Regions from separate parts of the Bacillus sp. JK106 genome, predicted to be linked through region 1. Evidence: riboswitches for the same ligand, from Rfam matches in the RefSeq annotation. Region 1 holds a riboswitch; each other region holds the start of a gene.
What was found. A riboswitch is a leader RNA that binds a small molecule or an ion and turns the genes downstream of it on or off. The one in region 1 is predicted to bind S-adenosylmethionine.

Region 1 (4,212 bases):
CATTGATCGTATCTACGATATCTTCAAAGTTGCTGTAACACATATGCGTATGAATCTGCGTCTCGTTTCGCACAGAAGATGTCGTTAACCGGAATGCTTCTGCGGCCCAAGTTAAATATTCATCCCAATCCTGCGTTTTTAACGGCAGTCCTTCGCGGAGCGCGGGTTCATCCACTTGGATAATCTGAATACCGGCATCTTCAAGCGCTTTTACTTCTTTTCTGAGCGCAAGCCCGATCTGGAAGGCGATTTCTTTTCTTGAAATATCCACACGCGGGAATGACCAGTTTAAGATGGTGACAGGTCCCGTCAGCATGCCTTTCATGTGTTTTTCAGTCAGCGATTGGGCGTAGACCGTATCTTTTACCGTCATCGGTTCGATAAATTCGACATCTCCGAAAATGACAGGCGGACGTACGCAGCGTGAACCGTAAGACTGGACCCACGCATATTTCGTAAAGGCGAACCCGGCCAGTTTTTCACCGAAGTATTCGACCATATCCGTCCGCTCAAATTCTCCGTGAACGAGCACGTCTAAGCCGATTTCTTCCTGAATGTCAACCCAGCGCTTCGTTTCCGCATTAATAAAGGCTTGGTACTGTTCATCCGTCCAATCTTTTTTCCGCCATTTTTGCCGTGCGCTCCGCACCTCGGCAGATTGAGGGAAGCTTCCGATTGTCGTCGTCGGCAGAAGAGGAAGACCGAGTGATTCATTCTGCAGCGCCAATCGTTCTTCAAAGCTTGCCGGACGGGAGAAGTCTTTTTCCGTCAGCTGATTCAGCTCTTCTTTTTGAGCTGAGTTCGCTCCTGTTGCGAATGCTTTTAAAGCCTTAAGTGCCGCTTTTGATTCTTCGATCTGCTCACTGACGGCCGCTTTGCCGGACAGAAGCCCTTCTTTTAAGACGCCGAGTTCCGCCAGTTTTTCTTTAGCGTATGACAGGCCGTTCAGCAAATCCTTTTCAAGATGCTCGTCAGGGTGTTTCGCCACCGGCACGTGCAGAAGGCTGCTTGAAGGCTGAATCCATAACTCCTCAACATCAGCGTGGCTGAGGATATCCAAAGCCGCATCAAGGCGTTCTTCAACATCAATTTTCCAAATGTTCCGGCCGTCGACCACACCGGCTGCCAGCACTTTATCTTTCGGGAAGCCGTGCTTTTTCAATTGCTCAAGGTTTCTGCCTTTATCATGCACGAAATCAAGTCCGATTCCCTGTACAGGATAAGAAACGAGTTCTTCATATGCATCAACCGAATCAAAGTATGTCTGCAGGAGGACATTCAGCCCTGAGAGCTCTTTTGTGATCGCTTCATAGAGGTCTTTGGCGGCGCGGACGTCTTCAGAAGAAGCTGTCACAAGGGCAGGCTCATCAATCTGAACCCATTTGACGCCTTCTGCTTCAAGTTCTTTCAGAAGCTGCACATAAAGAGGAACAAGGCGTTTTTGAATCGCTTTCGCTTCTGATTCTTCGTATCCTTTCGCAAGCGTGACGAATGTATACGGACCGACGATGACAGGTTTCGTTTCCGCTCCGAATTCTTCTTTAATCCGGCGGTAGTCATCAAGCTGTTTATTTCTCGTCAGACGGAATTCAATACTTTCGTCATATTCAGGAACGATGTAATGGTAGTTGGTATTGAACCATTTCGTCATTTCACTGGAAACGGCGTCTTTTACACCGCGGGCAATCGCAAAGTATGTATCAACGGGATCCGTGATGCTGCGGAATCTCTCCGGAATCCAGTTAAAGCTGACGGCGGTATCAAGCACATGGTCATAATGGGTGAAATCAGAGACCGGCACGATATCGATATGTTGGTCAAGCTGGGTTTTGACAGCTGATAAGAATAAGCCGTCAAGCTCTTTAAGAAACGTTTCTTTATCAGTGTTTCCTTTCCAATAAGCCTCAAGTGCTTTTTTCCATTCTCTGTTCAAGCCGATTCTCGGAAAACCGAGGTTCGAAGTTTTGATTGTTGTCATTAAGTCTCCTCCTTTAAGTGAGATGTAACAAAAAAGCCTCTTTCTCATGAGAGAAAGAGGCTTTAACTTCAAAATGCAAGCCTCTCTTATCTCTCAGATCACGTCTGATGGAATTAGCACCGTGCCTTATGAGACAATTGTCTCGGCGCAAAAATCACGCGCCCCATTTCACAATGGAATTACGGTCGGTTGCTGTTGGGGTCAAAAGGCCAATCCCTCGCCCAACTCTCGATAAGAGAAAGTATTTCAATTTTTTTGAAAAGTTACATCATTTGTTGGTTATCTTATCAGCTTATTCAGATCACTGTCAATAGAAAATCTCACAATTTAAAAATTGGTGATGTGACAAACTGATCAATCATTATACGAGAAAAATATCAGAAAGACAGCAGCTGTGCCTGTTCGGCTCTTTCCATCAGCACTTCAGGCGCGTCTAAATACAGAAATCCGTTCCCGGCCAATGTTTTGGCGATGTCCAAAGGAAGGGTCCGCCGCACGAGCTGGGCGTAGACTTCAGCCTCAGAAAGCGTCCGCTGAAACGCGTCCTGTTCAAGCCCTTTTATTAAGGCAAGCGCTCCGCTCACATGCGGGGCGGCCATTGAAGTGCCCGTCAGCTTCCCGTATTTATGGTTGGGAAGGGTGGAGAGAATATTTTCTCCCGGAGCCACCAGGTCAATCTCTTTATTAGCGTTTGAAAATTCAGACGATTTACGGGCGATTGAGACTGATCCGACTGCGATCACTTCGTTGTAAGCGGCCGGATACGACAGTTCCTCTGTACGCTCGTCTCCGTCGCCTTCGTTTCCTGCCGCGCAAACGACCAGAACACCGCTGTTTACCGCATTTGTGACGGCTTCTTTCAATTCAGGCACATCGTTCGGCCCGCCGAGTGACATGGAAATAATGTCCGCCTTTTGTTCAACGGCGTAGTTGATGCCGTTAATGATCCATTCGTATTTGCCGCTGCCGTTTTGACCGCCGAGAACTTTAACGATTAAAAGGCTTGCTTCCGGCGCGACACCCGAAATTCCGCCGTTTGAATCATTGGCGGCAATCGTTCCGGAAACGTGTGTCCCGTGTCCGTTGTAATCGGAAATCACGTCTTCTTTGCCTCCGTCATCATCGGTGAAGTTTTTCCCGCCGACAATCCGGTCTTTCAAATCAGGATGATTGATGTCGCAGCCTGTGTCAAGCACCGCGATTTTAATATCCTTGCCTTTAAACCCTTTTGCCCACAACTCTGGCGCCTTAATCACTTTAATCCCCTCAGGAAGCTCGTTCACATCCATGATCTGTTCATCCGTGACATAAGGAATCAAATGCATTTCACCATTCATAAAAAAGCCCTCCTTTTTTATGCTTGCGAGTGGATACAAGGGTGTTGCTACTATTTTATGGCAGAGCATGCCGGCCGGAAAGAGTCATTTGAAGCATTTTCATAAAAAAGGCGTAATCTATCGTACTAAAAAATTTCAAATAAATGGATAGTTTAACAGCTTTCATTTTCATTCATGACCCGCTGACGCTATAATTGGAAATGGGAAAGGAGAAGAGATATGAAGATAAGTGAAGCATTATACAGCTATTTTTCAGAACAAGTGGATCAAATTGCGAAAGAGTGGATCGAAACGATGGAAGATTCGGATCCTAATTCGATTTATTCTTTGACAAATCCCGTCATCACAGAAGAACTGACGGAGCAGGATAAAGAATTTTACCGGCATATTAATAAAATGTATATCATGCCGGAAAAAGAATTTTTAGAAGAGTTCGAGCGGTGGGTGATTGAGCTTGCGAAAGACCAGAAGCATCTGGATACTCCCGTCCAGTATGTGGTCCGTGAATTCATGAGAAACCGGAGACTATACATCAGTTATTATGATGCGTTTGCCGATAAACATGAATCTTCGTTTGCTCAGGGAGAAAGGAAGAAATGGGAGAATTTAATTGCACAAGTATTTGATTTTACGATTTACACGTTTGTCGATCATGCTGAGCATAACTCAAAAATGCAGCTGAATGCGCAAAGAGAAATGATTTTGGAGTTAAGCTCGCCGGTTATCACGCTGAGCAAACGGACGGCGCTGCTGCCGCTTGTCGGCGATATTGACACGGAGCGCGCCAAATTCATTCTTGAGAATACGCTGAGCACATGTGCAAAACGGCTGATTGAACATCTGTTAATTGACCTGTCGGGTGTAGTGGTTGTCGATACGATGGTGGCGCATCAGATT
Region 2 (4,212 bases), on a different contig from region 1:
TGCTGATTGCTGTACCGTCAAGCCGTTTTCAACTAAAAACGGGCTGAGCCAGCCTTGTTCAAGGCCGTCCCCCATCATAAACAGCACGACCCCTAAAAATCCCCAGGCGAGCTGTTTTGGAATTCCTATTTTATTAAGCATTTTTGTTCCTCCTCAGCAATCTTTCATGTTGTCATCTCATCCCCAAGTCAGGCTTTCACCGCCGGCTGAAAATGAGTAAATAATTTTTGCGTATGTTTCCATTCTTCATATAGGAAGAGATCCGTCTGATCCGCTTCCGGCTCAATTATCTTTGTGCGGGTCGAAAGCTCTGCTTTCACACCGAGAGCTTCGTTGCAAATCATCACCGCTCCCATTGCGGATGCCTGGCTGAACCCCTCTCTCTTATAGATTTTCTTTTGAAGAAGGTTAGCAAGAAACTGCGTCAAAGCATCACTTTGGAAACCGCCGCCGCACACCTTCACATAATCTTGTGAAAAGGAAGCCGCCTCTGTTAACGCCTCATAGTTCCATTTGATTGAAAAAGCGATTTCCAGCAGTGCGGCTTTAACAAAATGGGCTCTGCTTAAGTTTTGGGACAGGGGAGCGTCAAATATAAATCCGCCTTTTGCCAGTGCGTTTTTCTCAGGCGATAAATAGGAGCCTAACGCAGAAATACAGGCATGATCATGTTTCGGCAGACTTGCGATTTCCCGTTCCATGACGCTGTAGGATTCATTCGGATAAAAAATGGATTTTAATTTTTGATAATTGAGTCCTGTTACACCCGGATTCGTTTCAAGAAGCCATTGACCTTCTTCTGTATGGCAATTCAGCCATGCATTCTCTAAACTTTCGGTTCCGGTCTCCGCTGTTATCTTTGTAATCGGCGTCGTTGTGCCGGATACGATGACGATATCTCCCGGCTTTGCATCTGCACTTTTGATGGCAAGCTGTGTGTCTCCCCCGCCTGCAATCACAGGCACTCTTTCAGAAAGACCGAGCACCGCCGCTTTCTTAAACGTTAACATTCCGACAACCGCCCCAGATCGGACGAGTGAAGGAAGAATGGCAGAAGGCACACCGAAGATGTTGCATAATTTCTCTGACCACGCCTTTTTCCTTACGTCAAACAGCAGTGTTTCAGCAGCCTGTGACGGTTCATAGCTTAAAATTCCGCTCAGCTCAAATGTCACCCAGTCACTGACGCTTGTGATGCACTTCACTTCTTTCCATAAAGACGGCTGTCTGGCTTTTAATCCGACAAGTTTCATGGCGGAAAATAAAGCGCTCGGAAGACGTCCGGTTTGCTGATGCACTTCTTCTTCTGCTTCAATCCCGCCTTCCCATTCACGCCCTCTGTTATCAATGTTGGGCAGACCGAGAAATGCCTTTTTATCTTTATTGATCAGAACGATTCCCTGCCTCTGGCTTGTTGAGGTGATTCCGATCAATGTAATATGAGGGCTCTTGGCAATAGCCTTTCTTGCCATAGCGCTGATTTGCATCCATAACCCTTCCGGTGAGAAATATCGTCCGTCCGGATAAAGCGGATCCGTCACATATTCAATGTCTTCCCTTTCAAGCGCGGTCACTTCGCCGCCGGCAGTCACGACCGCAACTCGCGCATTCCCCGTCCCGATGTCAAATACAAGGTAGCCTTTTTGTTCAGCCATTACAGCCTCCTCCTTCCGTTTCAAGTTCTCTTTTGTTATAAAGTTCACGTATTGAGCAGGTTTGATCTTGTTTCCATTTGAAAAGCGCTTCATTTAAAATCTTCACATGATGATCTTCCACTTCAAATGTTGCGCCCGCTAAATGGGGAGTCGCGAACACATTCGGCAAAGAGATCAAATCATAATCAGAAGATTCAGGCGGTTCATGATAAAACACGTCAAGGATCGCTCCCTTAATCCGCCGTTCTTTCAGCACCCGCAGCAGCTCTTCCCTGTCTGTAACCGCCGCTCTTGACGTATTGACAAAAACAGCTTCCTGTTTCATCAATTGAAAGTGCCGGGCGCCGATAAGGCCGATGGTTTCTTCTGTGCGCGGCAAGTGAACGGAAACAATATCACTTTCAGAAAATACCCGTTCAATCGTCGTTTTTTCATACTCCCGGTTTTCATGACGGACAAATGGATCATAGTAAAGCACCTTGCAATCAAAAGCGGCCAATAGCCGGGCGATTCTCTGTCCGACAGCACCGAAACCGATAAGGCCGACTGTTTTCCCCGTCAGCTCATTTCCTCTGAATTTGACGTAAGCCTGCAAATAATCACCATTCCACTTCCCGTCCTTCAGCCACTGATGGGAAGAATACGTATGACGCAAAAATGAAATCACATTTCCGATAAACATTTCAGCAACGGCCTGGGCATTGCGGGCCGGTGTAAAGAAAACGGGGATTTTTCTTTTAGTCGCCGCCGCAATATCCACATTAGACGGCATCCCTCTGCAGACACCGATAAAAGCGGAATCCGGCAATATGTCAATAACACGCTCAGACACCTCATCAAGTTCGGTAATAAGCCCCGACGCGTTTGTCTCTTGAATCATTCGGATTAATTCATCTTCCCGATAGGCCCGGCCGTGCTTCTTCCACGGCCGGTGCACAGTCCGGCCGAACAGCTCAGTCAGCTCCTTCAGCCCCTCGTCGTGATATGGCGCGGTAATTAAAACCGTCATGGTGCAAAACATCCTTTTCACATAAATTTTTTCATAAAAAAAATCTCTTTCCTCAAAGAAGGAAAGAGATTCATATACCGTCTTTATACGCTTGAAGCGCACAAATATGTATAGACCATTCTTTCCTATCTTTCAAGCATACGCTTGCTGGAATTGGCACATTAAATGTTGCCGAGGTTTCATAGGGCCAGTCCCTCCACCTCTCTGGATAGAAAATAAAATGATGAAATTGTCAGGCTGTTTAAAAGAATAAACTCATCATAGAAAAGTCTTTCCGTGATGTCAACACTTTTTTCTGAATTGACGTTCGATTTTGAAATGTTATAATGCTTACATTATAAACAAAGAGGAGAAATGGGCTATGAATTCTGCTGCAACACAGCCGAACGGGGTCTTTAAGTCGGTGTGCTCCCTAGACTGTCCCGATCAATGCGGCTTGCTTGTGACAAAAAAAGACGGAAAAATCATTAACATTCAGGGAGACCCCGATCACCCGGTCACATCAGGGAATATTTGCAACAAAGTCAGACACATGGCTGAGCGTATTTATGATGAGAAGCGCGTAACCGTTCCATTAAAACGGATCGGTAAAAAAGGTGAAGCCGCGTTTGCGCCTATTTCCTGGGAGGAAGCAATCAATACGATCAGTTCGCGCTGGAAAGAGCTTATTGCCGAAGAAGGAGCGGAAAGCATTCTTCCGTACAGCTTTTACGGCAATATGGGAAAACTGGCGGCAGAGGGAATGGACCGCCGTTTTTTCCATCGTCTCGGAGCGAGTCATCTCGAACGGACGATTTGCAGCAAAGCCGGATCTGAAGGTTATAACTATACAATGGGAGAAGGAGCGGGTACTGATCCGGAGGAGACCATACATGCAAAGCTCTTTATTTTTTGGGGGATCAATGCCGTCAGCACGAATATGCACCAAATCATGATTGCTCAAAAAGCCCGGAAAAAAGGGGCTAAAATTGTCGTTATCGATGTACATAAGAACCAAACCGGCCGGCTTGCCGATTGGTTTATTCCCATTCGCCCCGGCACAGATGCCGCACTCGCCCTCGGTATCATGCATGTCTTATTCGACGAAAACCTTCACGATGAAGCATTTCTCACAGAATACACCGAAGGCAGTGAAGAATTAAAAGCGCATGTTAAACACTATGATCCGGAAACGGTTTCTTCTATTACAGGCATTAAAGCCGACGATATCAGACGCCTTGCGAGAATGTACGGGGAAACCTCCCCTTCCCTTATCAGGATTGGAAACGGCATTCAGCACCATGACAATGGCGGAATGATCGTCCGCACCGTCGCCTGCCTTCCGGCTGTTACAGGACAGTGGCTCAACACCGGAGGAGGCGCAATCAAGCACAACAGCGCGGTATTAAACTATAACAGACAAGCGCTCCAGCGGCCTGATCTGCTTTACGGCCGGAAGCCGCGATCATTTAATATGAACAGGCTCGGAAGCGTTCTTTTAGAAACAAAACCGCCCGTGCGCTCCCTGTTTATTTACGGTACGAATCCCGCAGTGGTTGCGCCGGAAGC
Region 3 (4,212 bases), 280 kb from region 1:
CCTGATGCCAGACGCATATTTTCAACGACTGACACGTAATCTTTTTCTGTGAAAAATCCTTCAATCGGGCTGTACCCCCCGATTCCGATCAGCTCTAAATCAGCGAACGAAATCAAATCAAGCTCAATTTCTTTGTGGACGGGTGTAAGATCATACTGCTCATTCACCCGATTAATTAATGTTCCTCCGTGCGGTGCTAAACTCATAATACATGATTCCTCCCAGTTAACAGATAAATAAACTCAGATTAATAGTTAAATGCCCCCGCCTTGTTCATGGACAGAGCGTTTCTCTTTTCGGATGGCTTTCATCAGACTGGCGGCTCCGCCAGCTGCCAAAAGCACGCTGGCCATCATAAAGATGGAATAGTAATCTCCTTTTAACAGCAGGGAGACAAGCAGATACGAAATCGACAGTGACAAAAACGGCGAAACGACCCAAACTTTGAGCATCGTTTTCACGACTTCTTTATGAAAAACGTTCGGCCCGTTTTTGGCCATTCCGATACCGATAATTGATGATGATGTGACTTGCGCCAATGGGACCGGCAGACCGAAGACGGAACTGATAATGACAAGCCCCGCGCCGGTTCCTGAAAGCAGTATGCCTTCTCCGGCTGAAAATCTCGTAATCTTTTTCCCGTTGGTTTCAAGCACTTTACGTCCTAAAAGCAGAGCGCCGAGAGCGACAAAGATGCCTCCGTACAGCGTTCCTTTTGACACGCTGAGTACGCCCGCAGCCACCAAAGGGCCCACCGCATTTGCGACATTGTTCATTCCGGCTGAAAAAGCTTCCCAAAACCCCGCAAAAAGCAGCACAATCCCTAAAATCTTCTGTTTCCGTTTCGAAATGACTCGAATATTCAGAGAACTGAATACCTTCGATACGAGAAAGGTGAAACAGAACGCGACGAACGGTACGAGCACCCAAAAAATCACGATGACCAAAAGATGCTGTAAAAACAATACTTTGTACGCGACGCCGACACCGACAATCGCCCCGACAGTGACCTCACTCGTCGACAGCGGAATGCCGAGCACATTCGCCGTGAATAACGATAGCGCCGCCGCTCCGATTATAATGCAGACAATGGTGAGCGTAATGGTTTGTTCGGGAATGATTCCGCCGCTGATCGTCTTAACGACTTCACCGCCGCCGATAACCGCCCCTGACAGGACTCCGGCCGCGCAGATGATCAGCGCATATGTTTTCTTTTTAACGGCGCCGGACCCGTAAGCGACTCCCATTGATGCCGCGGCTCCGCTGGCTCCGATATTCATGGCAAAAAACAGGCAGAATAAAATAGCGGCTAATTCCATCGGGCAGCTCCTTTATTCATGCAGTCCGCATTCGGTTTTCGCCATGCCGTTCCATCTGCCGCTCCGCAAATCTTCCGCGGTAAACGCAGGTGAAGTGCACGGTTCACAGCCGATGCTCGGATACCCCTGATCATGGAGGATATTGTAATCCAGCTCATGCTTGGAAGTATATCTCCAGATGTCTTTCCATGTCCAATGGATCAGCGGGCATACTTTAATCGATTGAAACTTGTCGTCTTTATTCAGGAAATTCGTATTCGCCCGGCTCGGCCCTTGATCCCGGCGAAGGCCGGACAGCCATGCCGGATGCCCTGCGAGTGCTTCTCTTAACGGCAGAATTTTTCTGATGTAGCAGCACTGGTTCGGTTCTCTTTCCCACAGTTTATCTCCGTGAGCCTCGGCCTGTTCCTCGAGAGTAAGGCTGGGCTTTTTCAGGATAATGTTCAGCCCCGGGTAACGTTCTTTCACTTTTTCGATCGTTTCATATGTTTCTTTAAAGTGAAGACCCGTATCGAGAAACACGATTTCCGCGTCTTTCTTTACTTTAGAAATTAAATCGATCAGGACGATGCCCTCAATCCCGAAGCTGCACGCGTAAACAAGCTGGTCTCCGTAGTGGCCGTATGCCCATTTTAAAACGGACAGCGCGCCTTTATAGGAATCGTCTTCCGGAAATGTAATCGCCGGTTCCTCCCATGTGTCATACGTTAGCATTTTTTCTTTCCTCCTCCCGGAGACAATCAAACAGCTGTTGTTCTCTGCCGGTTGTCTTATCCCTCAATCTTTTTTTCATATAAAAAACTTTCAATCCAGCGGAATGAAAGACAGTGACCCGGTATAGCCCTTATCTTCAAAATGCTGTGCATTTTTCTGGATGCGGCACCTTGCAATACACGCAGGTTGCCGGGCGTCATCGGTCCAGTCCCTCAGCCGCTCTTGATAAGCTTTTTAGATTTGTACTAAATTTTAGCACAATTCTAACAGAAGTCAACCCGAGTTTTTTGATAGGAATAATAAAACAGGCCCTGAGGCCTGTTTTTATTGTCATTATTTTTTAAACCAATCTTTTGACTCGGGATTCAGTTTCCATGATTTCAGTTTTTCAATGTCAGCTGAATGAATCGTTCCGTTTTCAAGCGCGACTTCAATCAGCGTGTCATAATCGGTTAACGAGTAATAAGGAAGACCCGCTTTTTTAAAGGCTTCTTTTGCTTTCGGCAGTCCGTATGTAAAAATGGAAATGACGCCTAGGACTTCCGCGCCCTCTCTTTGAAGGGCCGCCGCAGCTTCAAGCACGCTGCCTCCGGTAGAAATCAAGTCTTCAATCACGACTGTTTTTTGTCCTTTCTTAATGGCGCCTTCTATTTGATTTCCTTTGCCGTGCGCTTTCGGTTTGCTTCTGACGTAGCACATCGGCACGCCTGTACGGTCTGCGAGAAGCGCAGCATGCGGAATGCCCGCCGTTGCAGTGCCCGCGATCATCTCCGCCTCGGGGAAATGCTCCTTCAGCAGTTTGCCGAGCCCGTCCGCCACATCATTTCTCACTTTTGGATACGACAATGTCAGACGGTTGTCACAATAGATCGGTGATAAAATGCCGCTCGCCCACGTAAACGGCTCATTCGGACGTAAAAAGACAGCTTCAATGTGTAATAGATGTTTTGCGATAGCCTGTTTCATCGGCGAACGCCCTCCCATTCCAGTTTAATTGCTTCATATGCTTTAACGGGGTTTTCCGCTTTTGTAATTGAGCGGCCCACGACGATGGCTGACGAACCGTTTTCTTTCGCAAATGACGGAGTCGCCGTCCGGACTTGATCGTCAGCTGCGTCACTGGCCGTGCGGATGCCCGGCGTGACTGTCAGAAATGAAGGCCGGACCGCTTCATAAATGGCTTTTGTTTCATGGACCGAACATACCACTCCGTCCAGCCCGCACTCTTCCGCCATTTTGCCGTAGTGCACAACCGTTTCTAACAGCGGCTTTTGCAGCAGAAGCTCTTCCTTCGCCACCTGCTCTGAAGTGCTGGTCAGCTGAGTCACCGCGATTAAAGACGGGCGTTTTCTGCCTGCCGGCGTGCCTTCTTCAAGCCCCTCAAGGGCCGCGCGCATCATGCGTGCGCCCCCTGCCGCATGCACATTGACGAGATCAACGCCGAGGCGGGCCAGCCGCTTCATCGCTTTATTGACCGTAGTCGGGATATCATGAAGCTTTAAATCTAAAAATATATCACAGTTCCGTTCTTTTAATTGGTGAATGATGGCGGGGCCTTCCTGATAAAAAAGTTCCATCCCCGTTTTGACAAAAAGCCTTTCCTTTTCAAACAAGTCTAAAAACGTTAAAGTCTCTTCCCCTGATGCAAAATCAAGCGCGATGATGGGCAGGTTGTTTTTCATGTTTCCAGCTCCTTCCGATGCATTCACTTACAGATTGAAAGCCGTGTTGGCGCAGCACACGGGGGAGCTGTTCTATGATTTCCGGGCAGACGAACGGATTGACGAAGTTTGCTGTACCGACGGCAACCGCACTCGCTCCCGCAAGAAGAAATTCTAATGCATCCTCTGCGGTCTGAACGCCGCCCATCCCGATAATCGGAATTTGAACGGCCTGGCTGACTTCGTATACCATCCGGATGGCGACCGGTTTGATCGCCGGGCCTGACAGTCCGCCCGTTTTATTTGCTAAAATCGGCCGTCCGGTCTTGAGGTCGAGCCTCATCCCGATGAGTGTATTAATCATCGTCAGACCGTCAGCACCGGCCGCTTCAATCGCTTTGGCAATTTCGGTTATGTTTGCGACATTAGGCGAAAGCTTCACATACACAGGCACTGCGGAAACTTCTTTCACCGCTTTTGTCAGTTCGGCCGCCATGACGGGATCAGTACCAAAAGCA
Region 4 (4,212 bases), on a different contig from region 1:
GGGTCGCGTTCACGCCCGATGAAGAAATCGGCAGAGGCCCTCACAAATTCGATGTCGGCCGCTTCAACGCCGCATTCGCCTACACGATAGACGGAGGCCCCCTCGGCGAACTGCAATATGAAAGCTTTAACGCAGCCGCCGCAAAGCTTACTTGTTACGGAAAAAGCGTCCACCCGGGAACGGCGAAAAACAAAATGGTCAACGCTTCAAAAATCGCGATGGAATTTCATCACGCGCTGCCGAAAGAAGAAGCGCCGGAATATACGGAAGGGTATGAAGGCTTCTATCATTTACTTTCCATGGACGGAGACGTTTCTGAAGCCGCCCTGTCGTACATCATCAGAGACTTTGACAGAGACCGCTTTGCAGAACGAAAAGAATATATGCAGAAAACCGCCGATGCGCTAGCGGCCAAATACGGCAAGGAAAGCATCAAGCTTGAACTGCGTGATCAATATTACAACATGAGAGAAAAAATCGAACCGGTCAAAGAGATAGTCGATGTCGCGTATCAAGCCATGAAAAACCTCGACATCGAACCGATTATCGAACCGATCCGGGGCGGAACCGACGGCTCACAGCTCTCTTACATGGGACTGCCGACACCGAACGTTTTCACGGGCGGCCAAAACTTCCACGGAAAATATGAATACATTTCCGTCGATCATATGGAAAAGGCGGTAAACGTCATTGTTGAAATCGCCAGGCTCTTTGAAGAGCGCGCTTAAAACCAAAGCCCCCTGCTTTGGTTTTTTTCTTTCACATGAAACCTTTCCTTCTTTCTTTCCGTATATAAGGTATGAAATGGAAAGAAGGAGTGAAGACTATGGCAAGAGGGACTGTAGCGAAAGAATTGAAAAAAACCTTAAAAGACCCGCGTGTACTGGAGACAAAATCAAACCCTTTTAAAAAACTGCGGAAAATGTTCAAACGATTTTTTTAAGATAACATCTCGTTTTCTTTAAAAAAATAAAGAAAGCGCTGTCAACTCGCAGTCATCTGTTAGAAGCAGTTATTTTGCATATCATAAGGTTTTTTAGGGTACTGAATAACACAAGGCAAACGAAAACACTGAAGTAGTTAATTAGACACTTACAAAAAATAGTGAAAAAGTTATATAAACGATGATCATCCATCAGCCGATACAATCTATAGAACCACAACAAGAGCAAAATTTCTTCAACCCATAGTCATTTTTACGGAAAATGACGTTATTTTTTAAAAAAGTGACAATTGTTTGAATACTTTTCGTTTGTTTTTTCGTACAATAATAATACCAAAACTTTTTTTGGGAGGTATGTAAAATGATGCTACTTATTTTCGCTGCTTTGACAGGGTATCTTGTTTTCTCTTTCAGTAAGGACAACCGCCGGAAAACGCCAAAGACAAGCCCGCTGGTGACAGCTGCCGACACGAATAACATCATTGATTTAAATGCGATCCGTCAAAAACGCCGGATGCCGCTATCATAAAAACGACAGCTGCCGCAAAATCGGCAGCCTTTTTTTATGCACCCGGCCGATATGAAACCTTCCGCCTCCTTTTTTCGTACAACATAAAAAAGGAGTTTTTTTATGTACCATTTTTACATCAAAGAGCGAATGTTTACGTTTAAGAATCGTTTTCAAGTGTTTCTTGAAAGCGGAAAAGAAGTCTACAATGTTGAAGGAAAGCTGTTTTCATTCGGTGATGAACTGAAGCTGACTGATTTGGACGGCCGCACGCTCGCCAGCGTCAATCAGAAACTGATGTCGCTCGTTCCCCGTTACGAGATTTCCGTCAGCGGCAAACCCGTCTGCCAAGTCATCAAGAAAGTCACGTTTTTCAAACCGAAATTTGAAATTTCCGGGGTCGGCTGGGACCTTACCGGCGATGTGTGGGGGCGGAATTTTCAAGTGACAGACGGAAAATCAAACCGGATGACCGTCACCAAATCATGGATGAGCTGGGGCGATTCCTATCATTTGCAGATTGAAAAGGAAGAGGATATTGCTCTTTGTCTTGCGATCGCCATCGTGATAGATATGATTCTATTTGAGGGTGACAAATAAAAATATTTATCGAAATATATTGACAATATGAGAAAACATACTAAGATTAGAGTATTACAGTTTATTCTGAAAAATAGCATATTTCCTTATCAAGAGAGGTGGAGGGACTGGCCCTATGATACCCGGCAACCGCTGTTCAGCAGAATGGTGCTAAATCCTGAAGATAAGGTTGAGATTTGCGGACGCAAGCTCTTCCCTATCCGAGGGAAGAGTTTTTTTATATTTCATCAGGAAAGAAGGAATCGTTCATGTCACAGCAAAACACAGAACAACCATTGCATACTCTTCTAAGAAAAAACCCGCCGTTTCGCGCAGATCAGGTCGGAAGCCTGCTGCGGCCGGCGGCTGTGAAGCAAGCCCGCCTGCAAAGAGCGGCAGGTGAGATTTCAGCAGAACAGCTGCGCGAAATCGAAAACAGAGAAATCATCCGCAGCGTGGAAAAGCAGAAAGAAACCGGCCTCAATGTCGTGACTGACGGCGAATTCCGCCGTGCCTGGTGGCATTTTGATTTTCTCGAAAATTTAGACGGGGTTGAGGCATTTACGCCTGAAAGCGGCATTCAGTTTCACAACGTACAGACGAAAGCGCGCGGCATTAAAGTAACGGGAGATATTGATTTTTCTCAGCATCCGATGCTCGAAGATTATAAATTCCTGCACAGCATTGCCGGCGATGCTGTTCCAAAAATGACGATTCCAAGCCCGAATATGCTGTTTTTCCGCGGAAAATTGGAAAAAGCGGCGTATCAGAATGATTACAAACAATTTCAGCACGATGTGTCAAAAGCGTATAAAAAAGCGATTCAAGCTTTCTATGACGCCGGGTGCCGCTACCTTCAGCTTGATGACACCGCATGGGCCGTTTTCTTATCGGAAGCGGGGCTTCGTCAGATTGAAGATTTCGGCACAACGCCGGATGAGCTGCGCAAGCTGTTTGCCGCTTCCATTAATGACGCGATCAAGGACCGCCCTGACGATCTGAAGGTTACGATGCATATCTGCCGCGGCAACTTCCAATCCACATGGACGGCTGAAGGCGGCTATGATGCAGCGGCTGAAACGATTTTTGACGGGCTTGACCTTGACGGATTGTTCCTGGAATATGATGATTCCCGCTCCGGCGGCTTTGAACCGCTCCGCTATGTCAAACGCTCTGATCTTCAGCTTGTGCTTGGATTGATTACATCAAAACATGGCGAACTTGAAGACAAGGACGCGATTAAACGCCGGATTGAAGAAGCTTCACAATATGTCAACCTGGATCAGCTTTGCCTCAGCCCGCAATGCGGATTCGCCTCCACTGAGGAAGGAAACCTGATCACAGAAGAACAGCAATGGGCGAAACTTCGTCATGTCGTCAACATTGCCGGTGAAGTCTGGAAATAAAAAAAAGACACGCGATCAGCGTGTCTTTTCTGTTTACAGAGGACCGGTTCCGATTAAAATATCGATATCTATCGTAATATCCGCCGCTTTCCGGCTGATAAACCGCCGGATGCTTTCATCAGTACATTTCCATGTTAAGGGCGTCATTTTCACAAGCCGCTCAAGGTCAGGCTGCAATAAGGTCTTCGTGTAACACAGCCGTTTGCGCTCAAAGGTTTGAAAGCCCGCTTGGAATCGTCCGGCCGCAGAATCGGCGGTGTCATTCCGCCGAGGACTGTCTCCGAAGAAGAATTCCCTTACTTCCTTCAAATAATCACGCCGCGGCACCGCTTTAATGACTGTGCCGCCCTTTCGTAAAAGCCTGCTGCATTCCTTGTAATTCCAAGGTGATAAAACAGACATCACGATATCAAAACAGCTGTCGGCAAACGGCGCATCCGCCACATCAGCGACGGCAAAAACAAAATGATCCCCGAAGGCCTTTGCGGCATGCAGCACACCTTCTTTCGAGAGATCAATGCCGATTCCCGTCACGGAAAAAGCGGGCTGAAGCCATTTGCATACGGCGGCTAAATGAGTGCCTTCTCCGCATCCCGCATCCAATATCGCCGCCGTTGTTTGCGGAGATTGAATGCGGCTGATGATGGCGGCGATCTCCTTTTGAACCGGCCCAAAAAATTCCCGGCTGTCAAAAAGAGCGCGTCTCGCTTCGAACAGCTGCCTGTCATAGCGGGTTTTGACCGATTTATTGAGGAAATTCACATATCCTTGCTTTG

Region 2: another riboswitch for S-adenosylmethionine. It lies ahead of ACWJJS_RS10530 (2-hydroxyacid dehydrogenase); the one in region 1 lies ahead of metE (5-methyltetrahydropteroyltriglutamate--homocysteine S-methyltransferase).
Region 3: another riboswitch for S-adenosylmethionine. It lies ahead of ACWJJS_RS08885 (phosphoadenylyl-sulfate reductase); the one in region 1 lies ahead of metE (5-methyltetrahydropteroyltriglutamate--homocysteine S-methyltransferase).
Region 4: another riboswitch for S-adenosylmethionine. It lies ahead of ACWJJS_RS01070 (5-methyltetrahydropteroyltriglutamate--homocysteine S-methyltransferase); the one in region 1 lies ahead of metE (5-methyltetrahydropteroyltriglutamate--homocysteine S-methyltransferase).

The regions. Positions count from the first base shown of each region.
Region 1 covers NZ_JBSJQC010000002.1:407,898-412,109, forward strand. The annotation lists gene metE (5-methyltetrahydropteroyltriglutamate--homocysteine S-methyltransferase) at 1-1,978, opposite strand, end outside; SAM riboswitch class I at 2,062-2,216, opposite strand; gene ACWJJS_RS07710 (S8 family peptidase) at 2,356-3,315, opposite strand; gene ACWJJS_RS07715 (STAS domain-containing protein) at 3,535-4,212, shown strand, end outside.
Region 2 covers NZ_JBSJQC010000003.1:44,686-48,897, forward strand. The annotation lists gene ACWJJS_RS10520 (RbtT/DalT/CsbX family MFS transporter) at 1-141, opposite strand, end outside; gene ACWJJS_RS10525 (FGGY-family carbohydrate kinase) at 189-1,655, opposite strand; gene ACWJJS_RS10530 (2-hydroxyacid dehydrogenase) at 1,648-2,664, opposite strand; SAM riboswitch class I at 2,787-2,879, opposite strand; gene ACWJJS_RS10535 (molybdopterin oxidoreductase family protein) at 3,026-4,212, shown strand, end outside.
Region 3 covers NZ_JBSJQC010000002.1:683,106-687,317, reverse strand. The annotation lists gene sat (sulfate adenylyltransferase) at 1-206, opposite strand, end outside; gene ACWJJS_RS08890 (inorganic phosphate transporter) at 255-1,319, opposite strand; gene ACWJJS_RS08885 (phosphoadenylyl-sulfate reductase) at 1,332-2,033, opposite strand; SAM riboswitch class I at 2,161-2,265, opposite strand; gene pyrE (orotate phosphoribosyltransferase) at 2,367-2,999, opposite strand; gene pyrF (orotidine-5'-phosphate decarboxylase) at 2,996-3,715, opposite strand; gene ACWJJS_RS08870 (dihydroorotate dehydrogenase) at 3,684-4,212, opposite strand, start outside.
Region 4 covers NZ_JBSJQC010000001.1:207,515-211,726, reverse strand. The annotation lists gene pepT (peptidase T) at 1-728, shown strand, start outside; gene ACWJJS_RS01080 (hypothetical protein) at 1,305-1,472, shown strand; gene ACWJJS_RS01075 (LURP-one-related/scramblase family protein) at 1,575-2,051, shown strand; SAM riboswitch class I at 2,135-2,221, shown strand; gene ACWJJS_RS01070 (5-methyltetrahydropteroyltriglutamate--homocysteine S-methyltransferase) at 2,300-3,436, shown strand; gene ACWJJS_RS01065 (methyltransferase domain-containing protein) at 3,470-4,212, opposite strand, start outside.